Linked DNA regions of Cohaesibacter gelatinilyticus. The protein of the gene in region 1 interacts with the protein of each later gene in a pairwise test. Links are inferred from orthologs where the notes say so. Each region holds a gene or a part of one and is shown in the gene's direction. Other genes may lie near its edges. The genes, in order: sfsA and CRO57_RS13910.

Region 1 (3,109 bases):
GAATCCCCAATTCCCGAGCAATAATAGCTGCGGGAACCAGACCACCACGGGTGATACATACGATAGCTTTCCAGTCTGCAACGCCTTTCAGACGAAAGGCCAAAGCACGGCTATCACGATGGAATTGCTCCCAATAAACGGGAAAGGCATTGGCAGGAGTTTCACTCATTGCTTTTCTGTCCTTGATCGTTCTTTTCTTTCAATGCGTATCTCTTCTCAAAAAAGGAAAGACCTTCCAGTCAAAGGAACGCGCTCTAAATTTGTGCCTGCCTTTGACCCTTCAGGTCAGCCAGCATGGTCTCAATATCTTCACATGCCGCTTTCAACTTGTCTTGCTCGCGACTACGCAGCACAAGTTTTGTCGCAAAAAGGCCATCTCTCAAATAGGGGTAGGACCCCATCACAACCTCAGGATGACGCTCTTGTGCAATCCGCAAAGGTTCCGCCACTAGCCCCTCGCCAACACCTGTATCGATGGTTTCACTCAATAGCGCGCTATTGGTTCGCAAAGTGGGTGCGATAGCGTCCATCATGGCTTGCATAACCGATGGCACCCCTGCCATCACATGGACATTTTCAAGACGAAAACCCGGTGCACTGGAAACCTTGTTCTCAATCAGGTCTGCACCAAATGGAACACGCGCCATACGCATGCGTGCTTCATTAAGTTCACCCGCCTGATAATGACGGGTGAGAATGTCTACAGCACGCGGATCATGGTCGATCCTCACACCAAAGGCGGTAGCCACGGAATCTGCGGTGATATCATCATGGGTCGGCCCAATGCCACCAGTGGTGAAGAGATAGGTCCAGCATGCACGCATGGCATTGACGGCTTCTACAATCGCATCTGTATCATCCGCAACAATGCGCACTTCTTTCAGGTCAATACCAAGTTGCGTCAGATAATCGGCAATGAAACCGACATTCTTGTCTTTGGTGCGACCCGAGAGGATTTCATCCCCAATTACCAAAACACCTGCCGTTACCAAATCTGCATCCATTGCCATGCTCTCTCGCTTCATCCACTATAGTGGCTTGAGATCGGATGCACTTCGCTTTACCTCATGGGTGCACCCACCACAAGCCCACAATATGCGAGCATATTGCTCCCATAGTCAGCACATTAAAGCATTTAGAGCCAAATGAAACTGCCAACTCCTCTCATCCCTGCCCGCCTTCTTAAACGTTACAAACGCTTTCTTGCCGATATGAAACTGGAGAACGGCGACGTTATCACTGCCCATTGTGCCAATCCGGGCTCAATGATGGGACTGAAAGACGAAGGCAGTCTTTGCTGGCTCTCAAAATCTGACAACCCGAAGCGAAAACTGGCCTATAGCTGGGAACTCATGGAAGTAGATGGGGCCTTGGTCGGAATCAATACCGCCCATCCCAATCGCATTGTTGAAGAGGCCATTCTTGCCGGAGCCATTCCTGAATTGACAGAATATGAGCATGTTCAGAGAGAAGTGAGATATGGTCAAAACAGCCGCATTGATCTGCTCCTTCGCTCAGATGGAAAACGTGATTGTTACGTTGAAGTCAAGAATGTTCATTTGCTTCGCGAGGCTGGTCTGGCCGAGTTTCCCGATTCGGTGACCAAACGCGGTGCCAAACATCTGGCAGAACTTTCCGATATGGTTGAACAAGGCCACCGAGCTGTCATGCTTTACCTGATTCAGAGAACGGATGCACAGCAGTTTGACTTCGCCCGTGATATCGATCCTGCGTATGGAGAGGCCTTCGATAAGGCAATCGAACGAGGCGTTGAGGCTTATGGATATGCTTGCAAAATCACCACGGAAGAGATCACATTGACTGATCCGATACCATTTCGCTCTCAAGGATAAACAAGCACACCAAAAGCGGACAAACAGCTCCACATTTTGTTGCAAACAAGTGCAAGAGGGTTTGCAACCAATCCATATCAGATATATCCATAAAGAAGCACAAGAGCGAAGCATTCTGAATGCGTTAAAGTCTGGAACATACAAGTATGATCAATTACATCCCGGCGCCCACAGGTCCCATGCGTAACACTGGTGATATACATCTTTATGAAGAAGATGGCTTTGCTGGTATGAGAGCCGCTGGTCAACTGGCAGCTACTGCCCTTGATAAGGTTGCCGAATTGGTCAAACCCGGTGTTACTACACAAGAAATTGACGATTTTTTCCGAGCTTTTGGCGAAGAACATAACGCCCTGCCCGCAACGTTGAACTATCGCGGTTACACCAAATTCTGCTGTACATCAATCAACCATGTGGTCTGCCATGGCATCCCCAATAACAAGCCATTGAAGGAAGGCGATATCGTCAATGTCGACATCACCTATATCCTCAATGGCTGGCACGGTGATTCCTCACGCATGTATCCGGTTGGTAAAGTAAAGCGAGCAGCAGAACGACTGATCGACGTGACTTATGATTGTCTGATGATCGGCATTGATATGGCCAAGCCGGGCAACACAACCGGTGACATCGGCGCAGCTATTCAGGAATATGCGGAAAAACAGCGCTGCGGTGTGGTTCGTGATTTCTGCGGCCATGGCCTCGGCCGCCTGTTCCATGATGCCCCCAACATCTTGCATTATGGTCGTAAAGGCGAAGGCGTGACCTTGAAGCCAGGCATGATCTTCACCATCGAACCCATGATCAATCTCGGAAAACCGCATGTAAAGGTGCTTGCTGATGGCTGGACAGCGGTTACACGAGATCGTTCCCTCTCAGCTCAATTTGAGCATTCTCTTGGCATTACAGAAGATGGCTGCGAGATCTTTACCACCTCTCCCGGCGGACTTCATAAGCCTCCTTATTCGAGTGGAACAGCCTGACGGAACCAATATGGCGGGATCTGAGGATACATCTGCAAAACCCCATTATATGGGCCACCGGGAAAGGCTAAGGCACAAATTTCGCCAATCCGGTCCCGAATCTCTGCATGACTATGAGCTATTGGAACTAGTCCTCTTTCGCGCCATCCCCCGCCGCGATATCAAACCACTGGCAAAACAGTTGCTTGAGCGTTTTGGCAGCTTTTCGGAAGTTGTCTCTGCACCAGATCATCTGCTCGAGGAATTTCCTGGAATAGGTCCTTCGGTTGTTAC
Region 2 (3,270 bases), on another replicon or contig:
AACAAACAAACTTGCCAACAGGCCATTTGAAGCTGGAGCAAAGTCAGGCTGCAGCAGCCATTGGCCAAATCAGCCTTGGCCGAGCTTATGCAGACGCCCTGAACAAGGTAGAGCTGATAGCAGGTCAAATTCTGCTGACATTGGGTGATACCGAAGCACGTCGCCCTTATCTCAATGCTAGGGCCACGCTTGCGACCTTGCTGGAACTGGGCGTTGTACCAATCGTCAATGAAAATGACACGGTCGCCACATCCGAGATCAAATATGGCGACAATGACCGTCTGGCCGCACGTGTAGCCACCATGATCAGCGCCGATTGTCTTGTACTGCTCTCTGACATTGACGGCCTCTATACCGCACCACCGGCATCCAATCCCGATGCCAGGCATCTTCCCGTGATTGAAAAAATCACCCCGGAGATTGAGGCCATGGCAGGCAGTGCCGGATCATCCCTTGCCAAAGGCGGCATGACCACAAAGATTGCTGCTGCAAAAATCGCTGTGAAAGCAGGCACATCCATGGTTATCGCCAACGGTGCTGGCTACAATCCGTTGCAAGCCATTGTCAGTAGCGCAAAATGCAGCTGGTTTTTGGCTAAAGCCAGCCCGATCACCGCCCGCAAACGCTGGATCCATGGCTCACTGGAACCCCATGGAATGATCATGCTGGACGCCGGTGCAGTCAAAGCGCTGCTCTCCGGTAAAAGCCTGCTACCAGCAGGTGTCACCAGACTGGAAGGCGCCTTCTCTCGCGGGGACGCCGTCATTTTAAACGGACCGGATGGAGAAGAAATCGCCCGTGGTCTGGTCGCGTATGATCGAACGGAAGCCGATAAAATTATCGGTCGGCAATCCCATGAGATTGCAGGCTTGCTTGGCTACGATGGTAGAGCCGAAGTCATCCACCGCGATGATATGGTTCTGAGCGAATTCGAAAATAGATAACAGATTTCAGATTTAAGCCTTGAGGGGAACAGGCAAATGAATGACATGACAGGCAATGTGACCGAGATCATGATGACATTGGGTCAAAAAGCTCGAACCGCCGCCCGAGAGCTCGCCAACGCCCCGACAGCACAAAAAAACAAAGCCCTGTCCGAGGCTGCAATTGCTATTCGCGCATCGACCAAGGAAATCCTCGCCGCGAACGCAAAAGATGTCGAAAAAGGCAAGAAGGACGGCATGGCAGCCTCCTTCCTTGATCGCCTGACACTGGATGAGAAACGCATTGACGCCATTGCCCAGGGGTTGGACGCCATTGTCAAACTACCTGACCCTGTTGGCAGTATCATGGCTGGATGGGATCGTCCCAACGGCCTGCATATTGAACGCGTTCGCACCCCCCTCGGTGTGATTGGTGTGATTTATGAGAGCCGCCCCAATGTTACAGCCGACGCAGGTGCCCTATGTCTGAAAGCTGGCAATGCCTCAATCCTGCGTGGTGGCTCGGATAGCTATCATTCCTCTCGTGCCATTCATGCCTGCTTGATGCAGGGCTTGAAAGCCGCGGGCCTGAGCGAGCATTGCGTTCAAATGGTACCAACCACAGACCGCGCAGCTGTGGGAGAAATGCTCAAAGGTCTGGGTGGCAATGTCGACGTGATTGTGCCCCGAGGCGGCAAGGGTCTGGTTGGCCGTGTTCAGGATGAAGCACGCGTGCCGGTCTTCTCACATCTGGAAGGTGTTTGCCATCTCTATATCCATGAAGCAGCGGATGCGGAAAAAGCACTGGCAATCGCCGTCAACGCCAAGATGCGCCGCACCGGAATTTGTGGCGCAGCAGAAACCCTGCTGCTGGATCGCAAGCTCGCGCAAAGCCATGCCAAACCGATTGTAAAAGCCCTACAGGACGCCGGCTGCACTATTCATGGCACCGAGGAAGTAATTGCGCTGACTGATAATGTGGTAGCAGCGAGTGATAAAGACTGGCACACCGAATATCTCTCAGCCGACATCTCTGTGAAACTGGTCGACAATATCGCAGAGGCCATCGATCACATCGCGACCTACAGCTCCTCTCATACAGAGAGCATCATCACTGAGGATGCCAAGGCTGCTAGCCGTTTCCTCAATGAAGTGGATAGTGCCATTGTCATGCATAATGCCTCCACTCAATTTGCCGATGGTGGCGAATTTGGCATGGGCGCCGAAATCGGCATCGCCACCGGCCGCATGCATGCCCGTGGCCCGGTTGGTCTGGAGCAATTAACCAGCTTCAAATATCGCGTTCACGGCACCGGGCAGATTCGTCCATAATTGTGAACGAGAAAGCTGGACCCAAACTCCATGAGCCGATCACCCAATCACGGCACGCGCATTCCACCTATCGAGCCCGGTATGACCATCGGGCTCTATGGAGGCAGCTTCAATCCACCTCATGACGGGCATCGCCATGTCGCATTGACAGGTTTGAAGCGCTTGGAGCTGGACAAGATCTGGTGTCTGGTCACGCCGGGCAATCCGCTCAAGAACAATTCCAGCCTTCCTCGACTGGAAGAGAGACTGGAGCAAACAGCCAACATGATGGATCACCCATCCATCTCGCTGACCGGGCTCGAGCAGCAACTCAGTTCCGGCTATTCCGCCAAGACCATTCTCTGGTTAACCAGGAAATATCCGCAAAATCGCTTTGTTTGGCTCATGGGAGCCGATAATTTGGCCAATTTTCATCATTGGCGGCAATGGAAGCGCATTTTTGCCACTTTACCCATTGCAATCATTGACCGTCCGGGTTACAGCCTGTCGCCTCTTTCTTCCAAGGCAGCCCAGACTTATCAACGCTGGCGCCTGCCAGAAAAAGAGGCGAAAGGCCTATCTGCCAACCGCGGCCCCTGCTGGGTTTTCCTCCATGGACCGCGGTCACATCTGTCATCGACACTGCTGCGCGAAAAGAAGCGCAAGGGTGAGGGCACTGGCAACAGCCTTGATAATGTCACATAGAATGACTTAGATTATAAGAGTCGAGAGATTCGACGGATCAACCTTCGCTCACATTCTTGGCCAGTCTATGGGGGCCATACCGAGCAAGGAATGATCCAGTTTTGGAAAATGAGGTGCATTTGTCCACCGCAACACAAATGGAGACCATGCCCAACGGCCTTTCTCCCCAAGCCCCTGCAACAGATCGCAAGGATCCAGAGCAAGCGCTTACCCTGATCTTGTCGAGCCTGGATGATTCCAAGGCTGAAGACACCCTTTCCATCGATTTGCGCGGCAAGTCTTCTCTTGCCGATTTCATGATCATCAGCTCTGGTCGGTCCCACCGTCATGT

What was found.
Region 2: the proteins of sfsA (region 1) and CRO57_RS13910 interact in binary tests that used the Escherichia coli proteins (3 or more experiments, as listed by UniProt). The link is inferred for Cohaesibacter gelatinilyticus from one-to-one orthologs.

What each region holds. Positions count from the first base shown.
Region 1 is NZ_OBEL01000001.1:1,897,973-1,901,081, forward strand. The notes cover bases 223-2,999. They hold sfsA (DNA/RNA nuclease SfsA), read left to right. Parts: upstream 223-1,145; coding sequence 1,146-1,853; downstream 1,854-2,999. Other genes in these bases: CRO57_RS08605 (competence/damage-inducible protein A), read right to left, coding at 255-1,004; map (type I methionyl aminopeptidase), read left to right, coding at 2,000-2,836; radC (RadC family protein), read left to right, coding at 2,847-2,999. Also shown: gpt (xanthine phosphoribosyltransferase), read right to left, coding at 1-169; more of radC, read left to right, coding at 3,000-3,109. UniProt on the Escherichia coli protein: Binds to DNA non-specifically. Could be a regulatory factor involved in maltose metabolism.
Region 2 is NZ_OBEL01000003.1:13,518-16,787, forward strand. What follows is about bases 180-3,117. They hold CRO57_RS13910 (glutamate-5-semialdehyde dehydrogenase), read left to right. Parts: upstream 180-980; coding sequence 981-2,255; downstream 2,256-3,117. Other genes in these bases: proB (glutamate 5-kinase), read left to right, coding at 180-944; CRO57_RS13915 (nicotinate-nucleotide adenylyltransferase), read left to right, coding at 2,286-2,939; rsfS (ribosome silencing factor), read left to right, coding at 3,086-3,117. In the rest of the region: more of proB, read left to right, coding at 1-179; more of rsfS, read left to right, coding at 3,118-3,270. UniProt on the Escherichia coli protein: Catalyzes the NADPH-dependent reduction of L-glutamate 5-phosphate into L-glutamate 5-semialdehyde and phosphate. The product spontaneously undergoes cyclization to form 1-pyrroline-5-carboxylate.